Regions from separate parts of the Paenibacillus sp. FSL E2-0178 genome, predicted to be linked through region 3. Evidence: riboswitches for the same ligand, from Rfam matches in the RefSeq annotation. Region 3 holds a riboswitch; each other region holds the start of a gene.
The links. Region 3 has a riboswitch for cyclic di-GMP ahead of MHI42_RS17965 (choice-of-anchor A family protein). Riboswitches for the same ligand answer to the same signal wherever they lie in the genome.
Positions count from the first base shown of each region.

Region 1: linked by a shared signal. The riboswitch ahead of MHI42_RS22040 (flagellar assembly protein A) and the one ahead of MHI42_RS17965 (choice-of-anchor A family protein) in region 3 are both predicted to bind cyclic di-GMP.
Region 2: linked by a shared signal. The riboswitch ahead of MHI42_RS15255 (PA14 domain-containing protein) and the one ahead of MHI42_RS17965 (choice-of-anchor A family protein) in region 3 are both predicted to bind cyclic di-GMP.

Region 1 is NZ_CP151953.1:5,057,667-5,064,135, forward strand. It holds gene MHI42_RS22030 (LysR family transcriptional regulator) at 1-363, opposite strand, end outside; gene MHI42_RS22035 (DMT family transporter) at 460-1,377, shown strand; gene MHI42_RS22040 (flagellar assembly protein A) at 1,445-3,070, opposite strand; cyclic di-GMP riboswitch class I at 3,173-3,266, opposite strand; gene MHI42_RS22045 (isochorismatase family cysteine hydrolase) at 3,786-4,469, shown strand; gene MHI42_RS22050 (ABC transporter substrate-binding protein) at 4,524-5,537, shown strand; gene MHI42_RS22055 (ABC transporter ATP-binding protein) at 5,551-6,360, shown strand; gene MHI42_RS22060 (ABC transporter permease) at 6,357-6,469, shown strand, end outside.
Region 2 is NZ_CP151953.1:3,486,497-3,492,965, forward strand. It holds gene MHI42_RS15255 (PA14 domain-containing protein) at 1-2,264, opposite strand, end outside; cyclic di-GMP riboswitch class I at 2,365-2,445, opposite strand; gene MHI42_RS15260 (sugar phosphate nucleotidyltransferase) at 2,583-3,956, opposite strand; gene MHI42_RS15265 (hypothetical protein) at 4,543-5,055, opposite strand; gene MHI42_RS15270 (UDP-glucose/GDP-mannose dehydrogenase family protein) at 5,098-6,438, opposite strand; gene MHI42_RS15275 (glycosyltransferase) at 6,443-6,469, opposite strand, start outside.
Region 3 is NZ_CP151953.1:4,133,461-4,139,929, reverse strand. It holds gene MHI42_RS17970 (collagen-binding domain-containing protein) at 1-1,469, shown strand, start outside; cyclic di-GMP riboswitch class I at 1,974-2,063, shown strand; gene MHI42_RS17965 (choice-of-anchor A family protein) at 2,145-4,238, shown strand; gene MHI42_RS17960 (alpha/beta hydrolase) at 4,482-5,447, shown strand; gene MHI42_RS17955 (HD domain-containing phosphohydrolase) at 5,962-6,469, shown strand, end outside.

The DNA.
Region 1 (6,469 bases), 920 kb from region 3:
AATTCCGGGGTATTTGGCAGTGATGGCACTGATAATCTTCGGGACAAAATAGGCAGCGGCAACCGGAAAGGCGCCGATGCGGATGAGGCCCTTCTCCAGGCCTTTCTCGGCGGCAAGCTCCTGATCTATCTTATCGAGGCCGCTGAGGATTCCGCGGCAGATAACCAGAATCCGCTTGCCGATATCCGTCAGCATCAATCCGCTGCGCCGGTCGCGCAGCAGCAGCTTCACGTCCAGCTCGGCTTCCAGTGCGGAGATGGCGCGGCTGACTGCGGGCTGGGTCATATTCAGCTCAAGACCCGCCTTGGTGAAGCTGCGGCTCTCAGCGATTAAGACAAATAGGCGAATTTGAGTGTTATTCATATCTAATCTGGTATGCCCCTCATGATAATAATTCATTTCAATTATGACTGAATCTATTGTATCATTTGGGAAGAAATCAGAACAAGAGGTGAACTCATGCAGAAGCGGAAGCAAACTATTGGCTTATTAGTGTTCCTGGTTATTGTCTGGGGCATCAACTGGCCGCTCTCCAAAATTGCCTTAACGTATGCCCCGCCCTTGCTGTTCGCCGGAATCCGAACGGTCATTGCCGGTATTATACTAATCATCGCGGCGCTGCCGAAGCGGAAGCAGCTGCATTTGCGCCAGCTCTGGCCCGTCTATCTGGTGTCAGCCTTCCTCAGTATCGTCTTCTACTATGGCTTCCAGACGATTGGCCTGCAGTATGTGCCGTCCGGATTATTCTCGGCCATTGTATTCCTGCAGCCGGTGCTGCTCGGAATTTTTGCCTGGATCTGGCTGGGCGAGCGGATGTACGGGCTTAAGATCGCCGGCCTCGTAATCGGCTTCCTCGGGGTAGCCTCGTTAAGCCTTGGGGGATTAACCGGAAGTATCTCGCCTATAGGCGTACTGCTGGCCTTGGCCAGTGCACTCAGCTGGGCGCTGGCTACGGTCTACACCAAACGCAATGCAGCCAGAGTAGATATGCTGTGGATGACCGCAATGCAGATCATGATCGGCGGGGTAATCCTGCTGGCGGCAGGCTCAGCTTCGGAGAGCTGGGCGGATATTACCTGGAGTAGTACTTTTATAATAAATACACTGTTCATCGCGGTCTTCGTGATTGCGCTGGGCTGGTTGGTATACTTCAAGCTGATCAATGAAGGAGAGGCCGGCAAGGTAGGCTCGTTCACCTTTCTGATTCCGCTGATTTCCATCGGCTCCAGTGTAGTCTTATTGCATGAACAGATTACGTTGAATCTGGTCATCGGTATGCTGCTGATTGTGAGCAGCATTATTCTGGTGAATGTCAGGCTGGGCCGGAATGCCGGGAGTGTCCTGCAGACCCCGGTACCCGGTCTGGGTAAGGAATAAACAAACGGCTGCTCCCTCAGAAGAGGGGCAGCCGTTTGTACTTGTCAGGGGTTACATTACAGCAGGCTTAGACCGTTTCTGCGTCCGCGTCCCGCAGGATCAGTTCTCCGCCGGACTCCAGGATACTGTTATGGGAACGGGCAATATTAATGAAGACATGCTCCTCCTGGAGCAGTTCAATGTCTTCACACAGATTACGCAGCAGCCGGGAGAAGCTGTTCAGAACACTGTCAGTGATAAACTCGGTGAACTGCCCCGGATGGGTAAAAACCTCCAGCATCTGCTTGAGCTGATCCGTACCGGGCTGGGGGGCCCCTTCCATGCACAGCAGTGCGGATTTAAGATCGCTGATCAGGCACTCTATATGGCTGTACTTATCCTCCAGCAGCAGCATAACCACCAGACCGTATTTCACGGATTGCTGGCGGGATTCTACATTCTTGGCCAGCAGCCGGGCGGCTTCCCGCAGTCCGCCAACTTCAGTCAGCAGAAGACTGGAGAAGCGGTGCAGGCGGTGCTGGTGTACCCCGGCAAGTCCGGTGTGCAGGCTGCAGCCGGTTACTTGACCGCTTATATAGATACTGCCTGTAGCCGTAATTGTAGATTGGCAGACGTTGCCGTAGATATACACATTCCCTAACGCCTCAATACACATAGGGCCTTCAATATCTGAGGGTACGACGATGTCACCTGCAAACATAATCTCACGGGCTGTTGCCGCCATTTCCTTGGTGATGAGGCATAGGTCCGGGAAATCGCAGGTTGTGACGCTGCCGGAGTCTCCGCAGATGCGGGGTCTGCCCGTACGCAGAGCCGCGATCTCCCCGTTTGGAAGCAGCCGTGCATTGTCTCCGGCTGCGAAATAAATATCCTGCGGTGGAGGTGGAGGCAAGATGCCTCCTTCTACGTCGAATCCGGGAATTCCCTCTTCGGGCGGCAGCTTGCGGGCGAATACCTCTCCCTCTCTGGCGAAGGGTGCTCCCGGAAACCGCAGATAATCTAAGGAATCTGCAGCTTCCGCAGTTCGTCCCTCCCGGAGCATTCCATTGCCTGTGAGCGTATGCTCCGGGAGGGATAGCTGCAGCCTTGATTTCTTGCCGGGCAGCGGGGCTCTCCCTTCTGCGATACAGACAGGGAGATATGTAGGGTTGTTCAGTTCGGCGTATAGGGCCGGGATATTCAGATTCCGCAGAATGGAGCGGTTATCCAGCGAAGAAAGAATCTGTTCTATGGTGAGCGTGGACAGCAGCATCGCCCGGTTAGGCTCAGCCCGGACTGCGGCTTCGAAGGAAGCCGGGCAATTGACCAGATTCCAGGCGTACTTCTCTGCACGGTACAAGGTGAAATGCACTTTGAGCTTGTCAGGTGAAACCGTAATCTGATACTGTGGCTTCTCGCAAATTTCCCAGGTAATATGATCCGCTGAGGTCACCTCAGTAGGCTCTGTAACGGTCTTCCAGTTGATCTTCAGCACTACAGGATGAACAGCGGAGATCCGGGCGGGCTTGCCGCCAGAGAGCGGGGGAGTAATGAAGATCTGATTATTCTGCACAAGGATAATTCCATCCTTATCTCCATTCATCCCGCCGGAAGTCCGGCCCTCCACAGAGAAAGAATCCAGGAATCCGGTCCGTTCAAGCATCAAGGATTCCACGAAATCATATCGGGTTGGTTCGATGAATTGCTGCGGCATTATCTTAACCTCGCTTTTTCGTATAATCAATGGCATTCGTACAGAAAAGAGCATCATAAAGCCTGGGGGATCTCCCGGTGACTGATGGCTTACGTGGTCTCTATTGGCAGCCTGGCGACCATAAACGCGGATTCTCAGCATTCTTAGGCCCATTGCTTTGCGTCCTACCCTTTCAGGAAGTTTGCCTTTAGAAATAGATCAATGATATACACTCAGCATGAGGCGATTTCAATCGACTGTAATCGACAAAAAAGGTCATAACTGGTTCCTGCGCTGCAGGAACTTCTGCAAACAAGCTTAATTCTAGTACTTAAGGAGCTATTTTTCAACTGTATTCTGCCAATTTATTAATAATCTTGAAATGTGCAGCTCTATATTGCTTGAAAAACTGGTTTCCCAGCGCTTACAGCTTATGGGAGGAGTCTGCTCTGCAAGAAAAGCCGGATCTTTGAGCTGGAGAACGGACTGCTGCTGAGGCTGCCTGCGTTGGGCGGCTTTTTTTAATATATGAATGGAGTTAATCCGGGGTTTATATGTAATGTTCATGTTATATATGTAGAATAACACAAACAATTAGCACATTATTTCGTAATAAAAACGAAGACATTGCAAATTTGTTGTAATATAATCTAACAAACAGCAGGAAAAATTAAATTAATGTTAATAAACATAACATTAAATATATGCATTGAATTCTGGAAGGGGAGCATGAACCATGCAGATTACAGCAGCACCTTACACCTGGCCCTATGACGGCGTCCTTGATCCGGCGAAGACGGCACTGATGATTATCGACATGCAGACGGATTTTTGCGGCAAAGGCGGTTACGTGGAGCGAATGGGCTACGACCTCTCATTAACAGCCAGAGCGATTCAGCCGATTGGGCGGCTGCTGGCACGCATCCGGGAAATTAACGGATTCACCGTTATCCATACCCGGGAGGGCCATAAGCCGGATCTGTCCGATCTGCCGGCGAATAAACGGTGGCGGAGCAGACAGATCGGCGCTGAGATCGGCTCGGAAGGACCGGCGGGACGGATTCTCGTACGGGGCGAGCGCGGCTGGCAGATCATTGATGAACTGGCACCTATACCGGGAGAGCACATTATCGACAAGCCGGGTAAAGGCAGCTTTTATGCTACGGACCTGGATTTAATATTGAAGAATAAAGGGATTACCCATCTGATTCTGACCGGAATCACGACGGATGTCTGTGTACACACGACGATGCGCGAAGCCAATGACCGCGGTTATGAATGTCTGATCCTGGAGGATTGCACGGGTGCTACGGATTATGCCAATCATCTGGCAGCGCTCAATATGGTCAAAATGCAGGGTGGTGTCTTCGGCAGTGTGAGTGATTCGCAAGCGGTGCTGAAGGCGCTGGAGCAATTCTAGATACAAATTACGAATGACCAGTATTCCAAATAACATCATAACGGGGGAATCACCATGTGGAACAAGTCCAGAACCAAAGCGCTTATCCTGCTCACTTCACTAATGCTGCTCATTACAGCCTGCGGCAACAATTCGGATACCGGCAAGGCAGAGGGACAGGGGGCGGAAGGCTCCGGTGAGCTTAAGAAGGTTGTTCTGAGGTTGAAGTGGATTCATCAGGCGCAGTTTGCCGGGTTCTATACCGCCGTTGAAAAGGGCTTCTATAAGGAAGCGGGGCTGGATGTGGAGATTCGGCCGGGAGGCTCGGATTTTCCGGCGGTACAGATGGTCGCTTCGGGCAGTGAGGAGTTCGGGGTAACCGGTGCTGACCAGATCATTATTGCCAGAGAAAAAGGCGTACCGGTTAAGGCGTTATCTGCGATATACCGCAAAACCCCGTTCGTAATGTTCACGCTTAAAGAATCCGGTATCACTACAATGGAAGATCTTGTCGGCCAAAAGGTGGGCATCAAGCTCGGCGGCAATGAAGAGCTGACCTTCCGTGCTATGGAGAAAAGCGCGGGCATTGAAACCTCGCAAATCGAAGAGATGCCGATCAAATATGATCTCAGCCCCTTGTTGACCGGCCAGGTCAAGGCATGGCCCGGATATGTAATTAATGAGGTGCTGGCTGTGCAGGAGCAGGGCAAGGAAGTCAATATTATCGACCCGAACGACTATGGCATCAATTTCTATGCCGACACTCTGTTTACCACGGAGTCTGTGATTGAGAAGGATCCGGAAATGGTCCGGAGTTTCGTACAGGCCTCCATGAAGGGCTGGGATTATGCGATGGAGCATCCTGAGGAAGCGGCGGAATTCGGCCTGAAATATGGAGAAAAGCTTGATCTTGCGCATGAAGTCAGCATGATGAAGGCCAGCATTCCGCTGCTTGAGCCGGAGAAGCTCCCGCTCGGCTCGATGGACGAGGCGGCGTGGGAGACGCTGCAGCAGAATCTTATCGATCTGGACTTTGTGAAAAAGCAGCAGGACATCGGCTCATTGTTCACCAATGAGTACTTGAATTAAGGAGGGAACCGGTATGACAGCAGCGATGAAAGAACAGATGAATTCCGCCCCTGTGAAGAATCCCGGTACCCGGGACACGATGCTCTCCTTGCGCAATTGCTCTCTTTCCTTCGGCAATGTGCCTGTGCTTGATAATGTCAGTCTTGACGTATACCGAAATGAATTCATCTCCATTCTCGGACCGAGCGGCTGCGGGAAATCAACGACACTGCGGCTGATGCTGCGGCTGCTAAGCCCGGAAGGAGGCGGGGAGGTTGCGTATTCCTCCCCGGACCTGTCGCTGGGCATGGTCTTTCAAAAGCCTGTACTGATGCCATGGCTCAGTGCCCTGCAGAATGTCATGCTGCCCCTTGAGCTGGGCCCGAAGAAGAAATTCAGCAAAAAGGAAGCGCGTGAAAAGGCGGAAAGCGCCCTGCGGCTGGTCGGCCTGCAGGATTTCCAGAACCACTTCCCGCATCAGCTCAGCGGCGGAATGCAGCAGAGGGCGGCGATTGCCAGAGCCTTGGCTGCCGATCCGACCGTGCTGCTGATGGATGAGCCGTTCGGTGCGCTGGATGAACTGACCCGCGAGAAGCTGAACTTTGAGCTGCTGCGTCTGTGGGAGAGTCCGGAGACAAGTCTAAGCAGCATTGTAATGGTTACCCATTCTATTCAGGAATCCGTGCTTCTGTCGGACCGGGTGGTGATGATGTCACCCCGGCCGGCCGGGGTGACAGATATTATTCCGGTACCGCTGCCTTCACCGCGTCAAGCGGGCATGGAAGAGCTGCCGGAATTCCACCGGACCGTCAAGGAATTGAGAAAGCGGGTGAAGCATCTATGACAGCTAAACTCAAGGACAGCCTGTACCCGGTCACCTTTGCGCTCGGCTTCCTGATCTTGTGGGAGCTGGCCGTACGGCTCCTGTCGGTTCCGATGTATCTGCTGCCTTC
Region 2 (6,469 bases), 650 kb from region 3:
TATAGCTGACCGGCTGTCAGGCTTATGCTTCCTGTGCGTTCGGTCCCGCTCTGCTTCATCCAGCTGTCGATCACAAGCTCACCATTGATCCGTACGCGGATGCCGTCATCTGAAGTGGTATAAATCTGATAAGTCTCAGTGTATAGCGGCTTGAGCTTACCGCTCCAGCGTACAGAGAAGAAATCTATGCCGATTGCGGCATCCGGCGTGCCTTGACGCCAGTTGAAGTCAAGCACTGCATCGGTACGTACCACTGCCGGAGCACCAGACAACGTCATATTATTGAAATATTCCGCAATCAGCCCGTTCGCCGCAGGAGCCTCGGCCGTAAGATTCTCCGGTAATGGAGCTTCTGCTGGCGTTGGTGCCGCTGTTGGCGTTGGTGCCGCTGTCGGCGTTGGTGCTGCTGTCGGCGTTGGTGCCGCTGTCGGCGTTGGTGCCGCTGTCGGCGTTGGTGCCGCTGTCGGCACCGGTGTTGGTGTTGATACTGGTAACGGCGTTGCTGTTGGTACTGGTGTTGCAGTCACAGCCGGAGCATCCAAAGCTGCTTTGCTGGCTGAAGAATCAGACGTGTTCACAAATAACGCGCTTGTAGGGACAGTTGCCTTCGCCTGGCTTGGACTCTGCCACATCAGACGGATATTGGCATCGCCGGCATTCTCGTAATACTCTACTTTGATATCATACAGCCGGCCTGCTTGCAGGTTTATGCTTCCTGTACGCTCGGTACCGCTCTGTTTGGTCCAGCTGTCGATTACAGCTGTGCCGTCAATATAGACGCGGATACCATCATCGGATGTAGTGATAATCTGATAGGTTTCACTGAAAGACGGTTTGATCTGACCCGTCCAGCGGATGGAGAAGCTATCCACTCCGAGCTTGGCATCCGGCGCTGCCTGGCGCCAGTTAAAGTTCAGCAGCGCATCATTCCGGACCAGGACCGGAGTACCCGAAAGCGTCATGTTCTTGAAGTATTCTCCCTGAAGACCATTCTGAACGACGGGGGTCGTCACAGAATCATTGGAAGCAGGGGGCGGCGTCAGTACCGGTAACGGCATTGCAGTCGGTACTGGCGCTGGTGTTGCTGTAGGTACCGGCGTTGGTGTTGCAGTCGGTACCGGCGTTGGTGTTGCTGTCGGTACCGGCGTTGGTGTTGCTGTGGGTACCGGCGTTGGCGTTGCTGTTGGTACCGGCGTTGGCGTTGCTGTTGGTACCGGCGTTGGCGTTGCTGTAGGTACCGGCGTTGGCGTTGCTGTAGGTACCGGCGTTGACGTTGCTGTTGGTTTCGGTGTCGCCGTAGCAAATGTGCCTGCTTTATAATCGTCCCGGGTCACAGTATAGCTGTCGCTCATGAAGTTTTTGATGGTAGCATCGGTGTTGGTTTCATACAGCATTTTTCCCCAGCTCATCATATATACCCAATTTTTCTGGGAGAGCTGCAGCTTTGCCGTGCTTGGCATTTGTCCATTCTCGCCAATGGCAATCGGTTTGCCATTCGCAAGAGCGAGCAGGCTGTCATGGTATTTATTCATATAATCGTTCTCATATATATCTGCCGCGAGTACATCCACCTTGTCAGCCCCCGGATAGGTCAGCGCATAAGGATCAGACCAGGCATTGGGTGCATTGGGGTTCCATACCCACAGCAGGTTGTTTAATTTATGAACGTTCACGAAACGGTCATACATAATATTCCAAAGCGCAGCAAAATTATTTTTCTTCCCCCACCAGAACCAGTCACCGTTCATTTCGTGGTAAGGTCTCCAGAGTACGGGAACACCAGCATCCCGCAGGCTTTTAAGTGAAACTGCCACTTTGTCCAGATCTGCAATCAATGCAGTGTACTGTGTTGTACCCGGAGTAATATATTTATTGAATTCCGCCTGGCTCAGCGGTTTCTGAACATTGGACCAGAGGTATGCGGTACCTGGCAGATTCTCATGAAAAGTCATGGCTACAATGCCGCCGCCCTTATACCAGTTGATCGCGCTGTTCACAACATTTCTGCGCTGCGCCGCTGCTGTACTTTCCGATTGCCCGCTGATTACGCCCAGTTCATAGCCGTGAAGAGCAGCATATTGTCCGCTGGTTCCCTTCAGCTTGTTGCTGAATTCGTCCGGACTTTCCAGATAGTCATGTTGGCCGGTAATAATGCCTTTTCCAGTGATAGAATACAGATCATCCAGCAATCTGACTGCTTCGGTTGAAGCCTCCGGATTAACGGGCGCTTTGGAACTAGAGGCAGCTTCTGCAGATGAAGGCATTCCGCCAAGTCCCAGAGGTACTGCAGTCAATAAAAGGGCCAGAGACAGCACAGTGCACAGCAAACGAGACTTACGGTAAGTTATCAAAATCCATCTTCCTTTCGGTAGCCAGGCTGCCACTCTTGCGAAGGCCCTATAGCTTTGCGTCCCTATCTTTCGATTAGGTTTGCCTTTGTCGTATTGGAAGGATTAATCCCTCTTACCGTAAATATCGTCCCTATTTAGTTTTAATTAAGAGCAAAAATGAATTTTTCTTAATAATTGGTTCTTAATACCTGTTTTGGATTTGTAACAATTGGTTATATAGATAAATTAGACCTACGAAATGAATTGCTGCAAGGCGATATCTTCCCAATCCAAGGTGATTCGGATGTTATCTTCCTCCACCAGCTCAGAGCCGGTCTGCACTTCGATAAATTCCATATCTGTCAATGCCAGGATCGCATGCTTGGTGCCTTCCGGAATCCGTACGACATCCCCCGCCTTCACATTATGCATTTTCTCATTGAGCACAATGCTGGCTTCACCGCTGACAATGGTCCAGATTTCACTGCGTTTGTGATGCAGCTGATAGCTGATATTTTTACCTTCAGAAATAAAGATCCGCTTCGTCAGCACCTCATTGCCTTCCGCATATTTCACATAATCAATTACCTTGTAGTGACCCCAGCGGCGTTCTTCGTACATCGGTCTTTGTTCAAAAGATTTCAGCACTTCCTTAATGCGCGGGCTCTCCGCCTTGTGCGTAACCAGAATTCCGTCCGGGCTGGCGGCGATAATCAGATCCTTCGCCCCGATCACGGTGATCGGAATGTCCAGCTCGTTGATCAGGCAGGTGCCTTCGGAATCAGCAGTGACGAAGCCTTTGCCGACATGATTGCTGGTCATTTCTTCGGTCAGCGTATTCCAGGTGCCCAGGTCCTTCCAGAATCCGGCGTAAGGCTGAACTACGATATTCTCTTCTTTTTCCACCACTTCATAATCAAAACTGATGGAAGCCAGCAGTTTATACTGCTTCTGCAGTTCCTCATAGTTCAGCGGCAGTCCTTTGCGCTGCAGAATATCCAGCAGATAACCTAGACGGAAAGCGAACACGCCGCAGTTCCAGAGGGCGTTCCGGCTGATCAGCTCCTCGGCCTGCTTCCGGTCCGGCTTCTCCTGGAAGTGGCTGACCTGCAAATAACCGCTCGCTCCAGCTTCGGCGCTGGTAGGAATGATATAGCCGTATTTCTCGGAGGCATGCTCCGGAACTACGCCCATCAGCGCCAGATTGGCACCGCTCTCCAGCATCGTGCTCTCCAGCTGCAGTACAGTCTCGAAGAAGGACGACTCCACATAAGGATCGACGGGCAGGATGGCTACCGTCTCGCTTGGTGAAACACCGGCGACCGAATACAGGTAGGCTGCTGTCAATGCAATGGCAGGGAAGGTATCGCGCCGCTCCGGCTCAACGATAATCGGCACCCCGCTGCCCAGCTGGCTCTGAATCATCTCTACCTGGCTGCGGCCGGTGGCCAGGTAGGACGATTCCGCCATCCCTGTCTCCTGCAGCTGTCTCCATACCCGCTGTACCATGGATTCCGGTTCACCTGCCGGGCTTTCCAGTACTTTCAGAAATTGCTTCGAACGTGAATCATTGGACAAAGGCCAGAGCCGTTTACCAGAACCGCCTGATAGAAGTACTAGTTTCATAAGTGAACCCTCCTAAGTTTATGTGATGTCGCGAAAATATCGGATTGTTATTGGGAACTGGCTGCGTTTGCTTAAGCCAAAAAGGCGGGCTGTTATGAGGGTCACTGCAAGGAATGTTTGGACTTTCGGCCGCTGCCCGTCTCCAGATTTCCTGATTTAAACCGCTTATGGCGGTAGAAATCCGGAGACAGCATATGCTTCCGAAGCTAGCTTTCCTACGGAAAGCTTTCAGGCGGACGCTAACGCTCCTACAGTTCCAAAATTCCTCTCCGTTCCATTACATAACAGCTGGCTTATTCGCTTCGCCCGCAGGCGAAGCTCCCGGCTAAAGATCCGGCTATTGCCGCTTAGTTGAGCGGCAATTGAATTAACTGCTGCCGCCGGTTGTTACGGCAATATAGCCTGTGGCTGCCCCGCCTGCTTTTGCGGCGGCAAAGCCATTTCACGCTTGTTCCAAGGCGGCGCCGCTCAACTAAGCGGCGGTGAGAGATTTAAGGGATTAAGTGCATCTTGTTCCAAGGGATTTCCGCTCGCTGTAGCAGCGAAGGGGAAACCTAACACTCTTGTTCCAAGGTTTTACGTTCACTTACGCGGCGATGAAATCAAGAGCACTAATGCCCCTCATTCCCTCGTTTAGCCCGCGTCCGGTGGAATCAAGGGCACTTTTGCCCCTCATTTCCTCGTTTAGCCCACATTTAGTGGAATCAAGAGCACTAATGCCCCTCATTCCCTCGTTTAGCCCGCATCCGGTGAAATCAAGGGCACTTTTGCCCCTCATTCCCTCGTTTAGCCCGCATCCGGTGAAATCAAGGGCACTTTTGCCCCTCATTTCCTCGTTTAGCCCGCATCCGGTGAAATCAGGAGCACTTTTGCCCCTCATTTCCTCGTTTAGCCCGCATCCGGTGAAATCAGGAGCACTTTTGCCCCTCATTTCCTCGTTTAGCCCGCATCCGATGCATTCAGAAGGATTTTTCCCTTTAATTTCCCCGTACAGCACACTTTCAGCGGAATTAGAGGGATTTTTCCCTCTAATTTCCCCATACAGCTGACTTTCAGCGGAATTAGAGGGATTTTTCCCTCTAATTTCCCCGTGCATCACACTTTCAGTGGGAGGCTGCGGGATCACTGATAGGCCAAGAGCTTAGACCGCGCCGGCAACGCTGGCGGAGAATCCGCTAAGGCCGCCCATCTGCGGGCGTCCGACAGAATGATACTCCAGGCCAGTTCCTTCGATCTGCTCTTTGCTATAGACGTTGCGGCCGTCGATCAACACCTGGCGGCGCATGCTCTTCGCCAGCAGATGCAGGTCGATATCCTTGAACTGGCTCCAGTCGGTGAGGAGGCATACCGCATCGCTGCCTTCGGCAGCCTCTTCCGCCAGCCCGCACCAGCGGAGCTGCGGGTGATCATATTGCGCCCGGAAATTCTCGGCGGCAATCGGATCATAGAGCTTCACGGTGGCGCCTTCGGCTACCAGCGCCTCAACGATTTCACGGGCAGGAGCCTCGCGGACATCATCGGTGTTCGGCTTGAAGGCGAGGCCCCAGATGCCGATGACTGCGCCGCGCAGGCTGCCCAGCGATTCATGCAGCTTGGAGATGATCATGAAGCGCTGGCCTTTATTGACCTCGACCACCGATTTCAGCAGCTTGAACTCGTAGTCCACGTTGCCGGCAATCTGGATCAGCGCATTGGTGTCTTTCGGGAAACAGGAGCCTCCATAACCGATACCGGCCTGCAGGAAGGTAGATCCGATTCTCCGGTCCATTCCCATGCCCTCGGCCACCTCGGTTACATCAGCTCCCACTTTTTCGCAAATATTGGCGATTTCGTTAATGAACGATATTTTAGTAGCCAGGAATGCATTTGACGCATATTTGATCATCTCGGCGCTGCGGATATCCGTGACGAATACATTGTCCGTAAAGCCCTGATGCAGCTGGCGCATCGTCGGCTCAAGCTCAGGATTATCGAGTCCGATCACGATCCGGTCGGGATGCAGCGTGTCGCGGATCGCGGAGCCTTCACGGAGGAACTCAGGGGCGGAGACAATGTCGAAGGGATGATTCGTGTGCGAAGCGATCAAATTGCGGATTTTCTCATTGGTGCCTACGGGTACGGTTGACTTGGTCATGATGACCTTGTAGCCTTCCATTGCCTGCGCAATTTCAATGGCTGCCCCTTCGATATATCTTAGATCCGCTTCACCGCCCGGCAGTGAGGGAGTCCCTACAGCAAGGATGACGATGTCGGAGCGGCGGACCGAATCCTTAAGATCGGCCGAGAAGCTCAGCCTGCCCTCGCGGAGATTCATTTCGATCAGTGCCTCAATACCCGGCTCATAAATTGGGGATTCCATCCGGTTAAGCTTCTCAATCTTCGCCTCATCCTTATCGACACAGATGACATGATTTCCATTAAGGGTGAAGCATACGCCCGAGACAAGACCTACATAGCCGGTACCGATTACTGCGAGTTTCATACAATCATCCTCCTTTTAGGAAATTGACGTA
Region 3 (6,469 bases):
CACCAACGCCAACAGCGGCGCCAACACCAACGCCAACGGCAGCACCGACACCAACGCCGACGGCGGCACCAACACCAACGCCAACGGCAGCACCGACACCAACGCCAACGGCGGCACCAACACCGACACCAACGGCAGCACCGACACCAACGCCAACAGCTGCGCCAACACCAACGCCAACAGCGGCACCAACACCAACGCCAACAGCGGCACCAACACCAACGCCGACGGCGGCACCAACACCAACGCCAACAGTAGCACCAACACCGACCCCAACGGCAGCACCGACACCAACGCCAACGGCAGCACCGACACCAACGCCGACGGCAGCACCAACACCAACGCCGACGGCAGCACCAACACCAACACCGACGGCAGCACCGACACCAACACCAACGGTAGATCCAACACCAACGCCAACTGCAGCACCAACACCAACACCAACAGCAGATCCAACATCAACACCGACAGTAGCACCGACACCAACGCCAACGGCAGCACCGACACCAACACCAACAGCAGATCCAACACCAACACCAACAGTAGAGCCAACACCGACACCGACACCAACGGCAACACCAGTACCAACACCAACGGCTGAACCAACACCAACACCAACAACAGAGCCAACACCGACACCAACATCAACACCGACACCAACACCGACATCAACACCAACAACAGAACCAACACCGACACCAACAGCAGCACCGACACCAACGCCAACGGCAGAACCGACACCAACACCGACAGCAGCACCGACACCAACACCGACGCCAACACCAACAGCAGATCCAACACCAACACCAACGGTAGAGCCAACACCAACGCCAACGGCAGATCCAACACCAACACCAACACCAACACCAACACCAACACCAACAACAGAGCCAACACCGACACCGACACCAACACCAACACCGTCACCAACACCAACACCAACACCAACAACAGAGCCAACACCGACACCAACACCGACACCAACACCGACACCGACACCAACACCAACACCAACACCAACACCGACACCGACACCAACGCCAATACCAACACCAGAGCCAACACCAACACCAGCGCCGACTTTACCACCGGCACCAGTGCCATCGTCTGCACCGCCCGTCTTTATTAATGTAGTGCCAACGCCGACTCCAATAATCGGCTATATTGTAAATCCAGATACCATAATCATTGATGATCCGCTGCCTTTGGGCCCTGTGGCAACAGTAACACCTCGGCCGTTAGTGGTGACACCAAGTCCAACCCTAACGCCAAGCCCAAGCGCAACACCAAGTCCAACACCGATTGTGACAATCATTGATGAAGAGATTCCGTTAGGCAATGTACCTGCAGATGCCGCGCTCCCTAAGACTGGTGAGTCCAGTCCGGCTCCTTATTACTTAGTCGGTCTAGCCCTTGCAGGATTGGGAATATTCCTCGGCAGAAGATCCAGAACAGATAAACGTAAATAAATGCAATCCGTAAGATCCTTTCCGAAAGGCTGGCGATATGACCGCTAAATCGGGAAAAGGCTGCTTTGGGAGAAGACGTTCTCCTGAAAGCAGCCTTTTTTATATGGGATTTACATTTGTTATTATGTTTCCTCGTAAAAGAAAATGTGCTAAGGAGAAAGAGGTGCGTCTTTAAGATCATGGGCCCTCATGTTTATATTAAAATTTGCAATATTAAAATTAGTTCTTTATACATGGTTTCAAAATATTCTTGTAGGTGCCATCGAGGGCGTTGAGAGGATCGGGATTTAGGCGAAAAAGCTATAGATTATTAAAAAAAACCTTTTGTAACAGTGCTTTGGAATGAATCAGCAGATATAATCTATTACCAGATGTTTCAAAGGATTTCATTGACAATCAGCCTTGATAGCGGATAAACTAAAAATAGTTCCAAAGTAACGAATGTCATAGACATTGGTATAAAAGTTTGATTTAGTACATAATTTCACAACCTAATCTTCCACTGACGTATAAACGCAAACCGTTCGAAAGGACGGGACGCAAAGTCCAGGAGTCTAAAGCGCGATGGAGCGCAATGATCGTCCGACTGCCGTAAAGAGAGCAATCCTCTTTCCGGCGGTCTTTTTTTGTTATATAAATGTGGCCTATATCTATATTAACTGTGAGGTGAGCTGTATGTTCCAATTAAAAAAATTCAAACGTCTTACGGTGTTCGGACTTATATCAGTTCTGATTGTAGGAAGCGGCGGAATTATTTCACTGGGGAGCACCTCAGTTAAAGCCGAGGGCAACTCTTTGCCGGGTAATGCATCCAAGTATAATGTGTTCATCTTGGGAGATGTTGATGTTAAACATAGTGATATTGAAGGTAGATTAGCTGCCGGCGGAAACGTGAATTTAAATGTTAATTATTCTGTGGGACATAGTCTTACTAGTGAGGAAACGAAGGAAGCCTACTCTCTCATCGCCGGTGGTAATCTGTATTATTCCCAGGGAGAAACCGTGGGTGATGTAGTCTACGGGGGGAGTTATAGCGGCAGCGGCGGCCCGCGCGGGGGAACAGGAAGCTTACAACAACAAATAAATGTTGTGGACTTTGCAGCCGAGTTCAGTTTGCTCCGTGAGAAATCTCAACAGCTTGCTTCTCAGCCTGTTAATGGGGTTACCACTGCCAACTCCGGTAATTTCTTTTTGGAAGGTACAAATTCGGATGTTAACATATTTACTGTAGACGGCAGCAAGCTATCTAGTGCAAATGAGTTGAGAATTAAGATTCCCGATGGCTCAACAGCTATAGTTAACATCTCCGGTACTACAGTAACTATGAAGAATATGGGGACTGGAATTAATGGTAACGGAAATAAGGATAACGCTATGAACAGTAAAGTGTTATATAACTTCAGTCAAGCGACCAGTCTTCAAATCGAAGGTATCGGAGTTCTGGGATCTGTGCTGGCTCCATATGCCTCTATTCAATTTAATAATGGTCAAATCAACGGGAATCTGATCGGAGCTTCGCTCTTAGGATCGGGGGAATCGCACCATATTCCTTATAAGGGGCAAGATCCGCCAACGGCAACGCCGACGCCACCGGCAACGACGCCAACAGCAACACCAGCAGCGACACCGACGGCAACACCGGCAGCGACGCCGACGCCAGCAGCAACACCGGCAGCGACGCCGACGCCAGCAGCAACGCCAGCAGCGACGCCGACGCCAACGGCAACACCGGCAGCGACGCCGACGCCAACAGCAACACCGGCAGCGACGCCGACGCCAACAGCAACACCGGCAGCGACGCCGACGCCAACAGCAACACCGGCAGCGACGCCAACGGCAACACCGGCAGCGACGCCGACGCCAACGGCAACACCGGCAGCGACGCTGACGCCAACGGCAACGCCAGCAGCGACGCCGACGCCAACGGCAACACCGGTAGCGACGCCGACGCCAACAGCAACGCCAGCAGCGACGCCGACGGCAACGGCAACACCGGCAGCGACGCCGACGCCAGCAGCGACGCCGACGCCAACAGCAACACCGGCAGCGACGCCGACGCCAACAGCGACGCCAGCAGCGACGCCAACAGCAACACCGGCAGCGACACCAACGCCAGCAGCGACGCCGACGCCAACGGCAACACCGGCAGCGACGCCAACGGCAACACCGACAGTGGCACCAACGGCAACGCCGACAACAGCGCCAACGCCGACACCAACGGCAACGCCAACAACAGCGCCAACGGCAACGCCGACAGCGGCACCAACGGCAACACCGACAGCGGCACCAACGGCAACGCCGACAACAGTGCCAACGGCAACACCGGCAGCGGCACCAACAACAGTGCCGACCGCTGTACCGACAACAGCACCGACAGCAACCAGCACGAGCGTCTTTGTCCCAAGCTTCGTATTTCCGACATCAACCGCTCCGACAGTGATTGGGACTATTGTGACTGATACTGACACGACTATTATTGATGACCCGGTTCCTCTCGGGCCGGCAGCATCACCGGTTGTGACGGTGCTGACAACAACAGCGCTACAGCCAGTTGTGGAGGTTCCTGCACCTGGACCTTCACCTGTAGCAGGACCGGCACCTGAAGAAATCATTATCGATGACGAGATTCCTCTGGGCAGTGTGACTGCAGAGCAAACCCTGCCGCAGACGGGTGAATCAAGTCCTGCGCCGTACTATATTGCGGGTGTTGCTCTTGCCGGTCTGGGCCTGCTTCTTAGAAGAACTGCCAGAGTGAACAAGCGCAAATAATTATGATTAAGCCGCTGTGTTTGGATGAGGGCTGCTGCCGGAGAGATTCTCCGGGAAGCAGTCTTTTTGTATACGGGGAGCGCATTCAATTCGTAGCTCACTACTTACACACACCAGACAGCGCCGGACTGACGGCAGTGTTTTTAGTTGGACGGATACCATGCTATACTATGCTCAAATTATTCAAAAGCAAGAATACACATTTCCTCAAAGGGATGGTTGCTTACTGAAAGGGTGAACGTTATGTGGGGTATATACCTGCTAGTAGTGCTGGTTGTAATCGCGGGGATTTTGGCTTTTGCCGGATTTTACTTTTATGGAGTGGCTATTAAGCGGGCGCCCAAGGAATTCCTGGGCAAGACGCCGGATCTGAAGGTGGACCCGCCGGTAGCCGGAGCTTCGTGGGGGGAAGGGGCGGAATGGGTGGCACGGCAGAACTTCCGGGAAGTGGAGCTGGTCTCGGAAGATGGACTGAAGCTGCAAGGCTACTATCTGGCTTCAGAGCGTGCTGCGGGCCGTACCGTAATTATCGCCCACGGTTATTCCGGCAAGGCTAAGGACATGGGGGCAACCGCCAAAAACTATTATGACAACCTGGGATATAATGTACTGCTGCCCGACGCCAGAGGTCACGGGAAGAGCGAAGGGGACTATATTGGCTTCGGTTGGCCGGAGCGCCGTGATTATCTGCAGTGGATCGGATTTATTCTGCAGGAGACCGGGCCGGAGGCGCAAATTGTGCTGCATGGCGTATCTATGGGCGGATCGACAGTGTTAATGACCGCCGGTGAACAGCTTCCTCCGCAGGTCAAAGCCGTTGTTGCTGATTGCGGCTACACCTCAGTCAAAGCGCAGCTGACTTACCAGCTGTGGCGGATGTATCATCTGCCGGGCTTTCCCTTTGTGCAGATTGCCAGCCTGGTAACGCGGATGAAGGCCGGCTATTATTTCGGTGAAGCTTCAGCGCTGAATCAGGTGCGTAAAGCCCGGGTGCCCATTCTGTTTATCCATGGAGATGCGGATAAGTTTGTGCCTTTTGCGATGATGGATGAGCTGTATGATGCCTGCAAGAGTCCGAAGGAGAAGCTGGTGGTGCATGGAGCGGGGCATGGTCTTGCCTATGATACGGATAAAAGGGAGTATATCCGCACAGTAGGCGACTTCGTGGAACGTTACATACACAGTCCGGCAGCGGCTGATTGGGTCTAAAAAAGTCCCCGGAACGTAGACGCGCCCGATATCCGCAAACAGCGGGTATCGGGCGCTTATTATGTTCCACACATGGGGCCTTTCCCTGTGTCAGGGAAGCAGCCAGCCATGTCTTATCGGTATATGAATCCCCCGCCGTTTGTGAGCGAAACGGGTGTCGTTGTTCCTTGTTATTTCCAGCAGCCGTGTGGCGAGAGAAATCCTTCCAATACGACAAAAGCCCTACCTCTCTTTTGTCCTTGCGGCTCCGTGGCCGCGCCAGTGCGAATCGGAATGCTATGTTCGAATTTAATCTCATAAAAAGGAAAAGTACTGCAAGAAAACGTAAGATTTTGTGTCCAAACTGCCGATAGTAAAGACAAGTAATTCACCGGCCTGACATCTTCTTGATGGGGATAATCATACACGAAAACAAATATTATATTATTATAACATGTGATATATAGAAAAGCAAGCGGATATTGGGCTGAGGCCGGGACGGATGATGGGACAGATGAGATTATACAGAAGATTTTTGAAAAATCAGATCCGGAATTATATATTCGGCTCAGCAGTAGCGGTGCTGGCGGTAGGGAGTTTGATTCTGCTCTCCTCTCTGGAGATTAGCAGCATTGAATACTTCAGGCTCTTGCTTGTGCTCGCCTTGTCATTCGTGATTATGGCGGTCATGGAGATCGGGGTTTTTATCAATCAGATCAGACCGGTACGCAATGCGCTGTATGAAGAGAACCTTACTTTGTCTATGCTGGAAGAGGCGTATCTGCATACACATCAATTGCCCAAGCGCGCGGTTCAGCGGATTATGGGGCCTCACCTTCTGGGCTTGTCCCTCCCGGCTGTCCTGATGACATTCTGGATGATCTACAACGGCTGGATCACTATCCCGTATTTTTATCTGATTCTGGCTATGTGCGGCGCTGTTCTTGTGGCGTGTATGCATGCGCTGATTGAATTTTTTCTGACCTGTACGGCCATTATTCCGCTGATCAAAGAATTCAGGAACCGGGCGCTGGAGCAGTATG